Regions from separate parts of the Micrococcus sp. TCR-5 genome, predicted to be linked through region 2. Evidence: predicted binding sites of a transcription regulator. Region 2 holds the regulator's gene; the other holds the start of a gene.
What was found. Region 2 encodes LexA, which represses DNA repair genes until DNA is damaged. Its sites were predicted from a motif close to TCGAACANNTGTTCGA; they were not measured.
Positions count from the first base shown of each region.

Region 1 (8,925 bases), on a different contig from region 2:
CGGGATGAGCACCCACTCGCCCCCGGCCTCCCGGTATTCGCCGATGTAGACGGTGGTGAGGCGGACCGTGTACTGCCCGGTGTCCTCGTACACGTGGCTCGTGGGGGTGGGGACGTTGAACTCCGGCTGGCTCTGGCCTGCGACCGAGGTGGTCTTGGTGGGGGACCCGTCCCCGTAATCCCAGTGGAAGCTCACCGGCGTGGCGCGGAGTTCGACCTCGACCCCGTTGAGGGTGGTGACGAGCGTGCGCGTCTCGGCGTCTGCGTAGAAGTTGGTCTCCGCATGGCGGATCCCGCGTCCGCCATTGTCCGACCGGATCTCAGGCTCCAGCACGAGGAGCGTGCGGACCTCGTCGATGGAGACGGGCGGGGTGCCGTTGCTGGAGGCCTTGGCCGTCCAACATTTAGGGGCGCCATAGGCGGGATTAGCATCAGGCTGACGAGTGTCTACGGTCTGCGCCCTGATCCACGAACCCTCGGGGCAGAAGTTCGCCTCTTGCTCTCGACAACTCTCGAAATCCGGATTGCCCAGCTGCCCCGAGAAGCATGCACTGACCGTTTTGTGCTCTAGGTGTGGGTCCGGGCGGGCGGCGGTCGCTGAGTAATCAGTTGCAACAACTGAACTTGAGGTTGATGAGTGTCTATCTGAGCATTTCTTATTCGCCGCAATGCCCTTTTTATTTATTGAGTAGTGGCTCTTCGAAGAAGTGCACGACTCGATGTCTCGTGCGTGTGAAGGGGTGGCGGCGGCAGTGGTAGGCACGAACAGGAGGCTGATCAATAATGCCACTAATGCAATCCAGGTGCGCCCCATCAGTTAGATCCGATCGAACCTTCATATGACATCTCATCAACAATCCAGTGTGAAGATTCGGGGTTAAACGAGACCTCCGCGATCCAAGGCTGCTTGGAGGCCGCTTCAACATCTCCGTTCTCGGGAACAACCCCGCCCTTGGTGTATCCCGTTCCTGTGCCCGTAGTGACAAGGAGTGTCGAGACATACCCGGTTTCGGATCGATGAGTCAGAATCGAATCGATCTGTACCTCAGTGCCGGTGTACCACCCCCCGTCTTTGTAGATCATTTGCAGGTCGTTCGAGCTGAACTGGCAGAACTCGCAATACTCGCTGTAGAGAGAGTCGAGGAGTTCCGTGTCTCCGGTCTGCTCGGCGTAGTAGTGCACGTCCCAGAAGTAGCGAATCGCCGCCTCGGCGCCCTCCTTGGTCTCTTCCTTCATGGCGGCGGGCATCTCCGGCTTGGGCACGTTCTGAGCGGGGCCGTCGGCAGACGCGGGCATGTATTCGCCGGACCCGCTCGTCGTGGCCGCGGGGGATGAGCTGACGCCTGCGGTCTCGCTCGTGCTCGCGGGCGCGGACGTCTCGACGGCGGGCTTGGCGGACGAGGGCGACGTCGTCGACGACTCGGCGGGCTCGGACTGTCCGCCGCAGGCGGTCAGCGCGAGCGCCAAGGCCACGCTGAGCGTGCCGGCCTGGGCGAATCGGTGGCGGCGCAGGGCGCGCCCGGGTGCGGTGAGAGACATTTCCCCTCCAACTGGACGTCCGTCGTGTGTCCGCGCCTCCCGCGCTGATCCCGCAGCGCGGTGCCCGTGGCATGCGAGGCCCGGTTGGTTCGGAGTATACGCAGGCGGATTGTGGTCCTGCTCGCATTGTCCACAGGGCCGTGCCGACGCACTTCGTCCGGCCCAAGAGACGATTTTCTCGTGCATGTGCGCCCCAGGGTCGGATTCGAGGTCCCCCGCCAGGACTCGGCCAGCCGGTCTCACGAAAAGGGCGTTCCCGGCCTCGCTCGTCTCGGGGCGATGCGTCCTTAACGTGTCCGGCGGCCACCCTACGTTCGCCTCCATCGCATTCGAACACATATTCGAGTACGATCGGGGGTGCGGCCCCACCTTCCCACTTCTTCCCCGCGTCCGGTCCGCCGGACGGGCCGCGCTCCCATCGCCCGACGGCATCCCGTCGTCGGTCCGGTCAGCAGTGCACAGGGAGAGAAGCAGAATGGGAGTCCTCACACAGTCGGTGGCGGTGGAGTGCGGGGCAGACGGTACCCCGCAGGGGCTGCGCTGGAACGGGCGGGACTACGTCCTCGCAGAGCGCCCCGTGCGCTGGTTCGAGCGGCGCCGCTGGTGGGCGGAGGAGGTCCGCGCGGAGAAGGGCCGCGGCGCCGGTCTCGTCGACCACGAGATGTGGCGGCTGCAGGTCCGCCTGGCCCGGGCCGGCGCCGCGCCCCTGCAGACCCTCGACGTCGCCCACCACCTGGACTCCGGCCGGTGGCGGCTCGTGCGCGTCCACGAGCACGCCCAGGACCTGAGGCGGTCGGCATGAGCCAGGCCGCCGCGGCCGGACGCACCGCCGCCCCCTTCGCCCACCTGCACGTCGCCTCCGCGTTCAGTGCCCATTACGGGGTCAGCTGGCCCGAGGACCTCGTGGCCGCCGCCGCGGCCGCGGACATGGACCTGCTGGCCTGCACCGACCGGGACGGGCTCTACGGCATGGCCAAACACGTGGGCGCCTGCCTGCGCCACGGCATCACCCCGATCGTGGGCGTGGACCTGGCCGTCCGGTGGAGCGAGGACGAGGACGCCGGCCGCGTGGTCGTGCTCGCCCGAGGAGGCTGTCATGGCTCCGGCTACCGCTCCCTGTGTGAGCTCGTCTCCGCCGCCCACGCCCGCACCACCGGGGGAGCGGCGGGCGGCAGCCCGTGGGCCAGCGTCGCCGAGCTCGCCGCCGCGGCGGCCGGCCGGGTCCCCACCGCCGCCAACCGGGACAACCCGCCCACCCCCGAGCTGTTCGTCCTCCTCGGCCCGGACTCGGACGTCGGCCGCCACCTGGCCCGCCGCCGGTACGCGGCCGGCCTCGCCGCCCTGCGCCGCTGGAAGGCGGCCCTGCCCGCAGGCAGCCCCCACGCCGACGTCGTCACCCACCTCTCCGCCCCCGGCCACCGCCTCGACACCGGGCACGCCGTGAAGACCCTCCGCGCCGCCCGCCAGGCCCGCATCCCCGCCGTCCTGACCAACGCCGTGCGCTACGCGGCCCCGGACGGTGCCGCCACCGCGGACGTCCTCGACGCCGTCCGCGCCCTCAGCTCCCTCGACGCCCTCCACGACCTGCAGCCCAACGGGCAGGGCTGGCTCAAGTCCACCGCCGCCATGCACCGCATCGCCCACGAGGTCGCCTCCGCCGCCGACGACCGCCCCGCCCCCCTGCTCGAGGCCACCCGCCGCCTCGCCGAGGCCTGCGCACTCGACCCCGAGACCGACCTCGGCTGGGGCGTGCCTCGCGTCCCCGAGGCCGCCGTCATCGGCATCGACGGCCCCCCGGAGCACGTGCTGCGCGAGCGCACCCGCACCGGCCTCCTCGCCCGCTACCCCCACCTCCACACCGGAGGAGGCCTCCCCGGCACCAGCCAGGCGGCCCGAGACCTGCAGGACCGCGCCGAACACGAGCTCGGCATCATCACCCGACTCGGCTTCTCCTCCTACTTCCTCACCGTGGCCGCCGTCGTCGACCTCATCGAGGGCATGGGCATCCGCGTGGCCGCCCGCGGCTCCGGCGCCTCCTCCCTCGTCAACCACGCCCTGCGCATCTCCCATGTCGACCCCATGGCCAACGGCCTGATCATGGAGCGCTTCCTCTCCACCGACCGCTCCACCCTCCCGGACATCGACATCGACGTGGAGTCCGCCCGCCGCCACGAGATCTACCACGCCGTCGTCGAACGCTTCGGCGCCGAGCGCACCACCCTCATGAGCATGCAGAACGCCTACCGGGCCCGCGGCGCCGTCCGCGACGCCGGCCTCGCCCTCGGCATGCCCGAACCCGAGGTGGACGCCATCGCCAAGCAGCTCTGGCGCTTCTCCGCCTCGAACTTCCGCGAAGCCCTCCAGCGCATGCCCGAACTCGGCGGCCTCTCCCGCCGCATCGAGTCCGGCCGCGCCGAGGGCGACCGCCAGCTGGACCTGCTCGTCGACCTCACCGAACGCCTCGACCGCCTGCCCCGCCACATCTCCATGCACCCCTGCGGCGTCATCCTCGGCGACGCCACCCTGCTGCACCGCACCCCCGTCCAGCCCTCCGGCATGGGCCTGCCCATGAGCCAGTTCGACAAGCACGACATGGACCCCATGGGCTTCCTCAAGCTCGACATCCTCGGCGTGCGCATGCAGTCCGCCATCGCCTACACGATCGCCGAGGTCGAACGCACCACGGGCGAGCGCATCGACCTCGAACAGGTGCCCCTCGACGACGACGCCACCTACGCGATGATCCGCACCACCCACACCCTCGGCTGCTTCCAGATCGAGTCCCCGGGCCAGCGCGAACTCGTCGGCAAACTCGCCCCCCGCGAGTTCAACGACCTCACCGTGGACATCTCCCTCTTCCGCCCCGGCCCCATGCAGTCCGACATGGTCCGACCCTTCCTTGAACAGCGGCACGGCTGGGCACCCGCCCACTACCCGCACCCCGACCTGCGGCCCGTCCTCGCCGAGACCCACGGGGTCACCGTCTTCCACGAACAGGTCCTGCGCACCATGGACGTCATGACCGGCTGCGGACTGGCCCGCGCCGACGAGCACCGCCGCCTCCTCGGCGGCCCGCAGGAACACCTCGTCGAAGAGGCCTTCCGCACCGGCGCCCTCGCCCGCGGCTACTCCCTCGAAGTCATCGACGAGGTCTGGGCCACCCTCTCCGCCTTCGGCTCCTTCGGCTTCTGCAAGGCCCACGGCGCCGCCTTCGCCGTCCCCACCTACCACTCCGCCTGGCTCAAGACCCACCACCCCGCCGCCTTCATGGCCGCCATCCTCGAACACGACCCCGGCATGTACCCCGCCCGCCTCATGGTCGCCGAGGCCCGCCGCATGGGCATCCCCGTCCTCCCCGTGGACGTCAACGCCTCCTCCCGCCACGTCCACGTCGAGTGGGTCCCCGCCCACCCCGAGATCGACGACGGCGCCCCCGGCCGCTGGGGCATCCGCCTGCCCCTCACCAGCCTCTCCGGACTCAGCGAAGCCGAGACCGACCGCCTCGACGCCGGCCGTCCCTACCGCTCCCTCGCCGACGTCCGCGACCGCGCCCGCCCCACCGCCCGCAACCTCGAACGCCTCGCCCAGCTCGGCGCCCTCGACTGCCTCCTCCCACCCGGCGGCGCCTCCCGCACCGACCTCGTCCACCACCTCGAACTCCAGCACTCCACCACCCGCGGCACCGCCCCCGGCCGCACCGCCCCGCGCTCGCGGTCCGCCCGTCCACGGCAGGTGGAGGGCCAGCTGGCCCTGGACCTGCCGGACACCGAGCTCACCGCCCTCGCCCCGCTCTTCCCGGACCCGGGCCCGGCCGCCCGGGTCCGCACCGAGCTGGAGCTCACCGCCCTGGACGTCACCGCCCACCTCATGGACTCCCACGCCCCGTACCTGGACGCGCTCGGCGTCACCCGGGCGAAGGACCTGCTCGGGCTGCGCACGCAGTCCCGGGTGCTCGTGGCAGGGGTGCGCGTGGCCACCCAGACCCCGCCCATGCGCAGCGGCAAGCGGGTGGTGTTCCTCTCCGTGGACGACGGCACCGGCTGCGTGGACGCCTCCTTCTTCACGGAGGCCCAGCACGCCTCGGGAGAGATGCTCTTCTCCGCCCGCCTCCTGCTGATCGAGGGCACCGTCCGGCGCACCGGCGACCGGGCCGTGTCCGTCCAGGCCGTGCGCGCCTGGGACCTGCACCGGCCCGAGACGCTCCCGGACCCCGACTACCTGGACGCCACCCGGCAGCAGTGGCGGGACTGGCTCGCGGCGGACCGCCGAGCCGCCGCCGCGCGCCGCAGCAGCCGGGCGGGCACCGGGGCGCAGCCCCTGCCGGACATCCCGCACCACGGCACGGGCGGCTGGCCCGTGAAGGTGCGCACCGACGTCGGACCGGCCGGCGGGGCCCGCCCCGGCCGCACGGCACCCGATCGGCCCGCGCCGGAGCACACCCCGATCCCGGTGCCCCACCCGGAGACGTGGGAGCTGCTGCCCACCCCGGACAGATGAGACCGTCCGCCTCCGTGCCCCGCCGTCCGGCCGCGCCCCTAGAATGGGACGCGGCCGACGGTGGCCCCCGTACGCCACCGATCCCGAAGCCAGACCTCGAAGGAGCACCGTGTCGGAGCCGAAGAACATCCTGCTGACCGTGGACGGAGAGCTGCGGGAGGTGACGCACGGCACCACCGGCCTCGACCTCTTCCGCGAGAAGCCGACCACCGCCGTGATGCGGGTGGACGGCCTGCTCTGGGACCTGGCCCGCGAGATCCCCGCCGGCGCATCCGTCGAGTCGGTGGACATCACGGAGCCCGAGGGACTCGAGGTGCTGCGGCACTCCACCGCCCACGTGATGGCCCAGGCCGTGCAGCAGCTGCGCCCGGGCGCCAAGCTCGGCATCGGCCCGTACATCACGGACGGCTTCTACTTCGACTTCGACGTCGACGAGCCCTTCACCCCCGAGGACCTCAAGCAGATCTCCTCGCTCATGCAGAAGATCGTGAAGTCCGGCCAGACCTTCCGCCGCCGCGTCGTGGACGAGGAGACCGCCCGCGCCGAGATGGCGGAGGAGCCCTACAAGCTCGAGCTGCTCGGCAAGAAGGACGCCGCGGACACCGCCGGCGAGGGCGCCTCCGTGGAGGTCGGGGCCGGGGAGATCACCATCTACGACAACGTGGACCGCAAGACCGGCGACGCCGTGTGGTGCGACCTCTGCCGCGGCCCGCACCTGCCCTCCACCAAGCTCATCGGCAACGGCTTCGCGCTCACCCGCTCCGCCGCCGCCTACTGGCTCGGCAATGAGAAGAACAAGCAGCTGCAGCGCATCTACGGCACCGCCTGGGCCAGCAAGGACGACCTCAAGGCCTACCAGGAGCGTCTCGCCGAGGCCGAGCGCCGCGACCACCGCAAGCTCGGCGCCGAGCTGGACCTGTTCTCCTTCCCGGACGAGCTCGGCTCCGGCCTGCCCGTGTTCCACCCGCGCGGCGGCATCATCCGCAAGGAGATGGAGGACTACTCCCGTCGGCGCCACACCGAGGCCGGCTACGAGTTCGTCTACACCCCGCACATCACCAAGCAGCACCTCTACGAGGTGTCCGGCCACCTCGACTGGTACGCGGACGGCATGTTCCCGCCCATGCACATCGACGAGGTCCGTGATCCCGAGACCGGCGAGATCACCCGCCAGGGGCAGAACTACTACCTCAAGCCGATGAACTGCCCCATGCACAACCTGATCTACCGCTCCCGCGGCCGGTCCTACCGTGAGCTGCCGCTGCGGCTGTTCGAGTTCGGCTCCGTGTACCGGTACGAGAAGTCCGGCGTGGTGCACGGGCTCACGCGCGTGCGCGGCATGACCCAGGACGACGCCCACATCTACTGCACCCGCGAGCAGATGAAGGAGGAGCTGACCACCACGCTCAACTTCGTCCTCGACCTGCTCAAGGACTACGGCCTCAACGACTTCTACCTCGAGCTCTCCACGAAGGACCCGGAGAAGTTCGTCGGCTCCGACGAGATCTGGGAGGAGGCCACCCGCACCCTCGCCGAGGTCGCGGAGGCCTCCGGTCTGCAGCTCGTCCCGGATCCGGGCGGCGCCGCGTTCTACGGCCCGAAGATCTCGGTCCAGGCCCGGGACGCCATCGGCCGCACGTGGCAGATGTCCACCATCCAGCTGGACTTCAACCTGCCCGAGCGCTTCGACCTCGAGTACCAGGCCGCCGACGGCACCCGTCAGCGCCCCGTGATGATCCACCGCGCCCTCTTCGGCTCCATCGAGCGCTTCCTGGGCGTCCTCACCGAGCACTACGCCGGCGCGTTCCCGGCCTGGCTTGCCCCGGAGCAGGTCGTGGCCATCCCGGTGGCCGAGGCATTCAACGACTACCTGGACGACGTCGTCGCGAAGCTGCGCGCCGAGGGGATCCGGGCGCGCCTGGACGACTCCTCGGACCGCTTCCCGAAGAAGATCCGCACCGCGGCCAAGGAGAAGGCGCCGTTCGTGCTGATCGCCGGCGGCGAGGACAGGGAGGCGAACGCCGTGTCCTTCCGCTTCCGCGACGGCACCCAGGACAACGGCGTGCCGGTGGAGGAGGCGATCGAACGCATTGTGAAGGCGGTGCGCGAGCGCGAGGTCACCCCATGACCAGCCCCGGCACCGGCGGATCCGACGCGCGAGCGCAGGCCCGCGCGTCGGCGGACGCCGCCGCCACGGACGGCTTCGAGCTGCCCGGCGCCCCGGACGCCTTCGAGCGGTTCTGGAACGCCCACCGCATGGCGTACGTGTCCAAGGGGACGGGCCAGGTCAAGGACGAGCACACCTGCCCGTTCTGTGCGGCCCCGCAGCGCGACGATGAGGACTCCCTCATCGTCCACCGCGGCCGCACCGCCTACGTGGTGCTGAACCTGTACCCGTACAACCCCGGTCACCTGCTCGTCTGCCCCTACCGCCACGTGCCCCTGTACACGGACACCACCACGGAGGAGGCCGCCGAGATGGCGGAGCTGACCCAGACGGCGATGCTCGCCCTCGGCCAGGCCGCCGGCGCGTCCGGCTACAACCTCGGCATGAACCAGGGGGCGGTGGCCGGCGCCGGGATCGCGGCCCATCTGCACCAGCACGTGGTGCCGCGGTGGACCGGCGACGGCAACTTCCTGCCGATCATCGCCCGGACCAAGAACATGTCGCAGACCCTGGGGGAGACCCGGCAGATCCTCGCGGACGTCTGGGACCGGGCCGCCCGGGACCACGCCGCGCGCCAGGCGGCCAACGCCCGTGCCGCGGGCGAGCATCCTCGCCCGGGGGCCGGAGGCCCCGCCTGATGCTGGACCGTCACGCGCGCGGCGTCACCACCCGCCTGTTCACCCCGGTGGCCCGTACGCTCCTGCGGGCCGGGGTCAGTCCGGA
Region 1 covers NZ_JBQPDO010000015.1:14,903-23,827, reverse strand. Annotated here, with positions in the region: gene ACTSKS_RS09180 (PKD domain-containing protein) at 1-333, opposite strand, end outside; gene ACTSKS_RS09175 (DUF6318 family protein) at 813-1,538, opposite strand; gene ACTSKS_RS09170 (DUF6504 family protein) at 2,014-2,340, shown strand; gene ACTSKS_RS09165 (DNA polymerase III subunit alpha) at 2,337-6,035, shown strand; gene thrS (threonine--tRNA ligase) at 6,145-8,163, shown strand; gene ACTSKS_RS09155 (HIT family protein) at 8,160-8,840, shown strand; gene pgsA (phosphatidylinositol phosphate synthase) at 8,840-8,925, shown strand, end outside.
Region 1: ACTSKS_RS09170 (DUF6504 family protein) is a predicted target of LexA. The motif match lies at 1,868-1,883, and genes of this name have one in related genera.

Region 2 (8,925 bases):
GCTGCAGGACCGGGTGACCGGTGCGGTCACCGGGCAGCTGTCCGGGTCGATCGTGCACGGCGCCGCCACCTCGCTGCGCCGTCACACCACCGTGGCCGTGGAGGACCTGATCGAAGCCGGGGCGGCCCTGGACCGCGCGTTCACGGACACCCCGTCCGGCCTGATCGCCGCCGGCCCGGACGAGGTGCAGGAGCAGGCCCTCACCGGCGTCCTCACGGCCGCGCGCCAGTGCCTGTCCGACCTCGGCCAGGACAAGGACAAGGAGGCCGACGCCGACGGCGGACGGCAGATGGCGCGCTCGCGGATCCTCGAGGTCCTCGAGGTGGTGGAGCGCATGCTCGCCGCCAGGCCCGAGGCCGACTTCCCCGAGGTGCTGTGGGCCACCCGCCCCGGCCACTTCGAGCCCGGCGTGGGCTGGCAGCCGGGGGACGAGACCGACCCGCCCCAGCTCTACGTGGCCCCGCTCTCGGTGGCCGGCAAGCTGCGGGAGGGCCTGTTCGGCAAGGCGACGACGGTGCTCACCTCCGCCACGCTCACCGTGGGCTCGGGGGAGCGCCGGTTCGACTCGGTGGCCGGCGACGTGGGCCTGGCCGGTCCGGACGCCCCGAAGTTCGAGGCCCTCGACGTCGGCAGCCCCTTCGACTACCCGCGTCAGGGGGTGCTCTACGTGGCCCGGCACCTGCCCCGGCCCGGCAGGACGGCCTCGCCGGAGTCCCTGGATGAGCTCGAGGCGCTCCTGAGGGCGTCGCGGGGCGGGGCCCTCGGCCTGTTCTCCTCGCGCCGGGCGGCCGAGGACGCCGCCGCCGAGATGCGCCGTCGGCTCGGGCCGAAGACCACGATCCTGTGCCAGGGGGACGCGACCCTCTCCGCCCTCGTGCGCCAGTTCGCCGAGGAGCCGGACACGTCCCTGCTCGGCACCATGAGCCTGTGGCAGGGCGTGGACGTGCCGGGGAACTCGCTGCGGCTGGTGGTGATCGACCGCATCCCGTTCCCGCGGCCGGACGACCCGCTCTCCCAGGCCCGCACCCGGGACGTCGCCCGGCACGGCGGCAACGGGTTCATGCGGATCTCCGCCACGCACGCGGCCGTGCGCATGGCCCAGGGCGCCGGGCGCCTCGTGCGCTCCGTGACGGACCGCGGCGTGGTGGCCGTGCTGGACCCCCGCCTGGCCACCGAGCGGTACGGCGGCTACATCACGAGCGCCCTGCCGGACTTCTGGCGCACCACGGACGGCGACGTCGTCCGTGGGGTGCTGGCACGGCTCGCCTCGGGCGATTGAGCTCGCTCGGCCTCGGGCCGTCAGCCCGGCCCGGTCGGAGGGAGCGGGTCAGAGCGAACGCAGGACCGTGACGACCCGCCCCATCACGGTGGCGTGATCGCCGAGGATGGGCTCGTAGGCCGTGTTCTGGGGGAGGAGCCAGGTGTGCCCGTCGCGGCGGCGGAAGGTCTTCACGGTGGCCTCGTCGTCGAGCAGGGCCGCGACGATGTCGCCGTTCTCCGCCGTCTCCTGCCGGCGCACCACCACCCAGTCGCCGTCGCAGATCGCGGCGTCCACCATCGAGTCACCCGTGACACGCAGCATGAACAGCTCGCCCTCGCCCGTGAGGCGTCGCGGGATCGCCATGACGTCCTCGACCTGCTGCTCGGCCAGGACGGGGCCGCCCGCCGCGATGCGGCCGACCCAGGGGACCGGCACGCTGTCCGCCTCGTCCGTGCCGGTGTGCCACGCGGGGATCGTGGAGACCTGCGACGACGGCGCAGCGGCGGGGGAGGCGGCCTCGCCCAGCGGGGTGCCGTCCACGTCGAGCAGCACCTCGAGGGCACGCGGGCGTCCGGGGTCGCGCCGGATGTAGCCGTGCCGCTCGAGACGGCCCAGCTGGTGCGTGACGGAGGAGAGCGAGGCCAGGCCCGCGGCGTCGCCGATCTCGCGCATGGAGGGCGGGTAGCCGTGGTCGGCGATCGCGTCCCGGATGGTCTGCACGATCCGCCGCTGGCGGTCGGTGAGCGGCGCGCGCGCCGCCGGCTGATCGTCGGTGGTGCTCATGGCTGCCGTCCGTTCTCCCGGGGTGATGGTGGCCGGACTCGTGTTCCGGCGTCCGGCTGCCGTCCGGACGCTTACCGTGTCCGCCCCCGCTGGTTGCCTGTGTCCTGGCGATCCCCGGGGGCGTTCCGGGGCGTCCGTGCATCGCTTCGAGCCTAGAGGAGAGCCGCCTCTCCTTCAAAGATATGTTCGATCTCGTCGTGGCGTGTCTCGAACACCTGTGCTAGAAAGGGATTCGAACGGATTCGAACATATGTTCGATCGCCTGGAGGGCATCCGCCCCGGAGGAGGACACCATGACGCTCACCACCGCCCAGTTCGCCGGTTCGCCCGCGACGGCGCGGCCGCGTCCGGCCACCATCCGTCTGACCCGCCGCGGCCGCCTCGTGCTGCGGGGGATCCCCGTGATCGCCGCGGCCGTGGCCGCCACGCTGGCGGCCGCCTTCTTCCTGGGTGTGCTGCTGTCGCCCGCCGCGGTGTCCGCGGACACCGCGGGACCGGCCACCCAGTCCGTCACGGTCATGCCCGGGGACAGCCTGTGGACCATCGCCGCCACGGTGGCGCCGGAGGCGGACGTCTACGAGGTGATCGCCACGATCGACGAGCTCAACGGGCTCGAGGGCCGGGCCCCCGCGCCGGGCGAGGAGCTGTTCGTCCCGGCCATGCGGTGACGCACGGCGGGCCTCGCCCTCCACGGTTCCTAGACTGGCGGCCATGACCGACCTCAGCTCCCTGCCCCTGCGCGAGAACCTCCGCGGCCTGAGCCCCTACGGCGCCCCCCAGCTGGACGTGCCGTACATGCTCAACACCAACGAGAACACGCATCCGGTGCCGCAGGAGGTCGCCACCGCCATCGCCGAGCGGGTCGCGGCCGTCGCCGGGGGGCTGAACCGCTACCCGGACCGCGAGTTCACGGGGCTGCGACGTGCGCTCGCCGGCTACCTCGGCCACGGCCTCACGGCGGACCACGTGTGGGCCGGCAACGGCTCCAACGAGATCCTGCAGCAGATCCTCCAGGCCTTCGGCGGCCCCGGACGGACACTGCTGAGCTTCCTGCCCTCGTACTCCATGTACCCGCTGCTGGCCGGCGGCACGGACACCGTGTTCGTGGACGGCGGCCGCGCCGCGGACCACACCCTCAGCGCCGAGCACGCGGCGGCCATGGTGCGGGAGCACCGTCCGCACGTCGTCTTCCTGGCCTCCCCCAACAACCCGACGGGCACGGCCCTGGACCTGGCGACCATCGAGGCCGTGTACGCCGCGCAGGCGCAGAACGAGGCCGCCGGCGGGCCCGGCGCGATGGTCGTCGTGGACGAGGCCTACGCGGAGTTCGCCCTCGCCGGCACCCGCTCCGCCCTTACGCTCCTGCCCGGCCGCGAGCGGCTGATCGTCACGCGCACCATGTCCAAGGCGTTCGCCCTGGCCGGCGCGCGCCTGGGCTACCTGGCCGCGGACCCCGCCGTCGCCGACGCCCTGCGCCTGGTGCGCCTGCCGTACCACCTCTCCGCGGTCACGCAGGCCACGGCGGAGGCCGCCCTCGACCACGTGGACGCGCTGCTGCGCACCGTGGAGGACATCAAGGCCCAGCGCGACCGCATCGTCTCCACCCTGCGCGGCCTGGGACTGAGGCCCTCGGTGTCCGACTCGAACTTCGTCTTCTTCGGTCACCTCGAGGACGCGTCCGACGTGTGGCGCCGCCTGCTCGACCGCGGCGTCCTCGTGCGGGACGTCGGCATCCCGCACCACCTGCGCGTCACCGCCGGCACCGAGGCGGAGACGACGGCGTTCCTCACCGCTCTCGCGGAGGTCCTCGGCGAGACCGGGGACCGGTCCTGAGGCGTCACCGGAGTCTCGGCGTCCGCCCGGCTCCCTAGGATAGGGACAGCGCGCGCGGCGCCCCGGCCCGCCGGCACCGGCCGCGCGCACCCGCATCCCCCCGCACCCGTCCCGGACCGGTGCGGACCCAGCCCGAGGAGGACCCGTGGCAGCCGAGTTGATCTCCGGACGCCGTGCGCGCATGACGCGCACCACGAGCGAGTCGGACGTGTACGTCGAGATGGATCTGGACGGCACCGGCCGCGCTGAGATCTCCACCACCGTGCCGTTCTACGACCACATGCTCACCGCGCTGTCCCGGCACTCCCAGATCGACCTGACGGTCCGTGCCACCGGGGACACGCACATCGACGTGCACCACACGGTCGAGGACGTCGCCATCACCCTGGGCGAGGTGCTCAAGACGGCGCTCGGGGACAAGTCCGGCATCCGCCGCTTCGGCGAGGCGTCCGTGCCGCTGGACGAGGCGCTGGCGCGCGCCGTCGTCGACGTCTCCGGCCGGCCGTACCTCGTGCACGAGGGCGAGCCCGAGGGGCAGCAGTACCACCTCATCGGCGGGCACTTCACCGGTTCCATGACCCGCCATGTGTTCGAGTCGATCACGTACCACGCGGCGATCTGCCTCCACATGGACGTCGTGCGGGGCCGGGATCCGCACCACATCGTCGAGGCGCAGTTCAAGGCCTTCGCCCGCGCCCTGCGCGCCGCCGTCGAGGACGACCCCCGCATGACCGGCGTGCCCTCCACCAAGGGCGCCCTCTGATGGCCCGCCCCACCACCGTCCCCGGCGTGCGGCCGCGCGTCGCCGTCCTGGACTACGGCTCGGGCAACGTGCACTCGGCGCTGCGTGCCGTGGAGCGGGCCGGCGCGGAGGTCGAGCTCACGCGCGATCCGCAGGCCGTGCAGGAGGCCGACGGGCTGCTCGTGCCCGGTGTCGGGGCGTACGCGTCCGTGATGCGGGCACTGACCGAGGTCGGCGGCACCCGCTGGATCGGCCGCCGCGTGGCCGGGGGCCGACCCGTCCTCGGCATCTGCGTGGGCCACCAGATCCTCTTCGACGCCGGCGTCGAGCACGGCGAGCGCACCGCGGGCATGGGGGAGTGGCCGGGTGTCGTCGCCGAGCTGCCCGCCAAGGTCCTGCCGCACATGGGCTGGAACACCGTCCGGCCGCCCGAGGGCAGCGCCCTCTTCGCGGGCATCGAGGACGAGCGGTTCTACTTCGTCCACTCCTACGGCGTGCTCGACTGGGAGTTCGACCAGACGATCTCCGCCATGCGTCCGCCCCAGGTCACCTGGGCGCACCACGGCGTGGACTTCATCGCCGCCGTGGAGAACGGCCCCCTGTCCGCCACGCAGTTCCACCCCGAGAAGTCCGGGGATGCCGGGCTGCAGCTGCTGCGCAACTGGCTGGAGACCCTCTGATGCCCTACTGGTCCGTCCTGTACCTCGCCCTCGGCGGGCTGCTGCTCGGCGCCGCCTGGTCCATGCGCACGCAGAAGGCGCCGCTGTGGGCCATCGTGATCGTCCTCGTGCTGGCCGGCATGGCCATCGCCGCCTCCTTCCTGACCGTCGGCGCCTGATCGCGCCGGCCGCCCCACCCGAGAGGAACCCCATGACCCCGAACGCCCCCGCCCTCGAGCTGCTGCCCGCCGTCGACGTCCAGGACGGCCAGGCCGTCCGCCTCGTCCAGGGCGAGGCCGGCAGCGCCACCTCGTACGGCGACCCGGTGACCGCCGCCCTGGACTGGCAGCGCGCCGGCGCGGAGTGGATCCACCTCGTGGACCTGGACGCCGCCTTCGGCCGCGGTGACAACCGTGAGGTCATGCGCCGTGTGGTGGAGGAGATCGGCGTGAAGATCGAGCTGTCCGGCGGCATCCGCGACGACGCCTCACTCGAGAACGCCCTCGAGATGGGCGCGGCGCGCGTGAACCTGGGCACCGCCGCCCTCGAGGACCCGGACTGGACCGCGCGCGTCATCGAGCGCTTCGGCGACCGGGTCGCCGTGGGCCTCGACGTGCGCGGCACCACGCTCGCCGCCCGCGGCTGGACGAAGGAGGGCGGCGACCTCTGGGAGGTGCTCGCCCGCCTCGAGGACGCCGGCTGCGCCCGCTACGTGGTCACCGACGTCACGAAGGACGGCACGCTCAAGGGGCCGAACACGGAGCTGCTGGCCCAGGTCTGCGCGAAGACCGCGAAGCCGGTCGTCGCCTCGGGCGGCATCTCCTCCCTCGAGGACGTCGCCGCGCTCGCGGCCATGACCGGCCAGGGCGTCGAGGGCGCGATCATGGGCAAGGCGCTGTACGCCGGCCGCTTCAGCCTGGAGCAGGCGCTGGCCGTCGCCGGCGGCGCCACGGTGGAGCAGGCGCGCACCGAGCAGCCCGGCCCGGTCGCCCCGTGACGGGCTCGCACGACGACGGCGGCCTGGCCCGCGGCGACGGGCTCGGCCCGATCGACCAGACGGTCGCGGTGCCGCATCCGGCGGCCCGGGAGCTGCCGGGGCACATCCGGGCCGCACTCGACCGCATGCGGGAGAAGACCGCGGGCGAGAGCACCGCGGACACCGCGGGCGTCCCGTGGCAGGGCCGTGACCTCTCCGGCCCCGGCGTGGACGGCTCCGCGAACCCGTTGCACGTGTTCGACGAGGACGACGGCACCAGCCCGGCCGAGTGGACCGCCGTCATGGCGGCCCTGACGGACGGCTCCGCCGGTGAGCGGGAGGTGACGGAGGTGCTCGCGCGCATCCGCGTGTTCGCCGCCGTCGTGCCCACCCTTGCCGTGGACGAGGGCGACGTCCACGACCACGCCGACCACACCGGTCACGAGCACGACGTCGCGGCGCACGGGGACAAGGCCGCGGACGTGGCCCTCGTGACCATGCGCGCGCCGGACGGCCGGCAGGCGCTGCCGGTGTTCACGAACGTGCCCGCGCTGACGGCATGGAACCCGGTCGCCCGACCCGTGGCCGTGTGGCTGCCGCGTGCCTGCCTGTCCGCCGTGGACGAGGGCTGTGAGCTCGTCGTCATCGACGCCGGCGCCGAGCACACGTACGTGGTGCGACGCCCGGCCGTGTGGTCGCTCGCCCAGCAGAGGGAGTGGACCCCCGCCTATCGGGACCAGGAGATCGCGGACGAGATCGCCGAGGTCGCCGACCTGGTCCCGAACCTGTTGAACCTGGGCCTCGCACCCGGGTCGGGGGTGGCCACGCACACGGGCTCCGGCGCGGTGATGAACGGAGGCGGGGCTGGGCCCGAGCTGCAGATCGTCGCGATGCCCACCCGGGACGCCGACGCGGCCGGGGTGCGCCTGATGACGGCCACGCTCAAGACCCTCCTGGCAGACCTGCCGCTGCTGGCCGAGCGGGCCGACTCCGTGGAGATCACGGTCCGCCGACCCTGATCGGTCGCCCGGCCTGTCCGGTACCGTTAAGGGGGAGGGGAGGGCCCGTGGTGGCCCCACCCCGTCCTGGAGGCCGTGCGCCGCGCGCCGGCCCCATGCCTCCCATCCTCCGAGGAGTACCCATGAGAACCAGAACCTTGACCGGCGTCGCCACCGCGGCGCTGGGCGCGGTGGTGGTGGCCGGCGCCGGCCCCGCCCTCGCGCAGACCACGCTCACCCAGGGCTCGGCGATCACCGCGCCGGCCGGGGCGTGCAGTCTGACCATCGTCGACGACGCCACCGCCTACACCGCGGCCCACTGTGGTGCGGGCCAATGGCAGATCGGCTCGACCGTCCGCGACGTCGACGGCACCGCGATCGGCACCGTCTCGGCACTGCCCGGCGATTCGGGCGTGGACGCGGTCCGCGTGGCCCTGGCCGACGACGTCGACGTCGTGGGCGACTGGTCCACGCGGCCGGCCTCGTCCATCGGTGTGGGCGAGACCGTCTACACCCACGGCTCGTCCGTGCCGCTGGGCGCGCCGAACACCGTGTCCCACACGCAGACCTTCGAGGCCGCCACGGTCTGCGACGACGCGTACGCGGATCAGGTTGCCCTCGACACCGCCTCGACCTACGCCGGCGACTCGGGCGGGGCCGTCTATGACGCCCAGCAGCGGGTGGTCGGGGTCATCTCGGGCATCGCCCCGGTGACCTTCGACGCCGAGGGCAACGTGGTGGGCTGCGACGCCCAGGCGATGTCCTCGATCATGGTCCCGGTCGAGTCCCTCGACGCGCTGGACGCCTCCGCGGCGCCCGCCGCCGAGACCGCCGCGGCCGCGGAGACCGCCGCGGCCGCGGAGACCGCTCCGGCCGCCGAGACCGCCCCGGCGATCGCCGACGTCGCGGGCCCCGTGGCCGACGAGGACCTGCCCACCGGCGGCGAGCCCGCCGTGGACGAGTCCGAGCTGACGGAGTTCACGCCGGCCGAGGAGGAGGCCATCGCGGCCGAGCTCAAGGCCCGCGCCGAGGCCGCCGCGGAGGAGGAGGCCGCCGAGGCGGCCCCCGCTGCTGAGACCCCGGCCGCCGAGGCCGCCGCGCCGGGCGTGACCGACGTCGTGGCCGCGCCCGCCGAGGGTGTCGCCTACGGCACCCAGGTGGTCGCGCAGACCGAACAGGGCGGCTTCGCCTCCGTCACCGTCACGGCCTATGACGCGGACGGCACCGTCCTGGGCCAGGACGGCCTGGACCTCACCGGCGAGTACCGCGCCTGGCTGCCCGTGCCGGCCGAGGTGCCCGCGGGCGGCTCCGTGGTGGTGACCGTGGTCGACGCGGCCGGCGCCGCCACGGACGCCACCGTGACCCTGGGCGGTCAGCTGGTCGGCTGATCGATTCCGCCCCCAACGGCACGACGAGGCCCGGTGATCCCGCACGGATCACCGGGCCTCGTGACGTCCCGGGGCGGCCCCGGCCAGGTGGGGACGCGGTCAGCACAGCCCCTCGAGTCGCCGCCCCAGGCGGGAGAAGATCCGGGTGAGGGACTCCGCCTCGCCCGGCGCCAGGTCGCCGAGGAAGAGCTCGTCCACCTGCCGGGCGTGCTCGATCGCAGCGCGTCGGAAGGCGGACCGGCCCTCGTCGGTGAGGACGGCCTCGAAGCCCCGCCGGTCACAGGC
Region 2 covers NZ_JBQPDO010000001.1:76,609-85,533, forward strand. Annotated here, with positions in the region: gene ACTSKS_RS00355 (ATP-dependent DNA helicase) at 1-1,279, shown strand, start outside; gene lexA (transcriptional repressor LexA) at 1,328-2,044, opposite strand; gene ACTSKS_RS00365 (LysM peptidoglycan-binding domain-containing protein) at 2,338-2,712, shown strand; gene ACTSKS_RS00370 (histidinol-phosphate transaminase) at 2,756-3,877, shown strand; gene hisB (imidazoleglycerol-phosphate dehydratase HisB) at 4,059-4,640, shown strand; gene hisH (imidazole glycerol phosphate synthase subunit HisH) at 4,640-5,299, shown strand; gene ACTSKS_RS00385 (hypothetical protein) at 5,299-5,457, shown strand; gene priA (bifunctional 1-(5-phosphoribosyl)-5-((5-phosphoribosylamino)methylideneamino)imidazole-4-carboxamide isomerase/phosphoribosylanthranilate isomerase PriA) at 5,490-6,275, shown strand; gene ACTSKS_RS00395 (SseB family protein) at 6,272-7,273, shown strand; gene ACTSKS_RS00400 (trypsin-like serine protease) at 7,396-8,640, shown strand; gene ACTSKS_RS00405 (MarR family winged helix-turn-helix transcriptional regulator) at 8,740-8,925, opposite strand, start outside.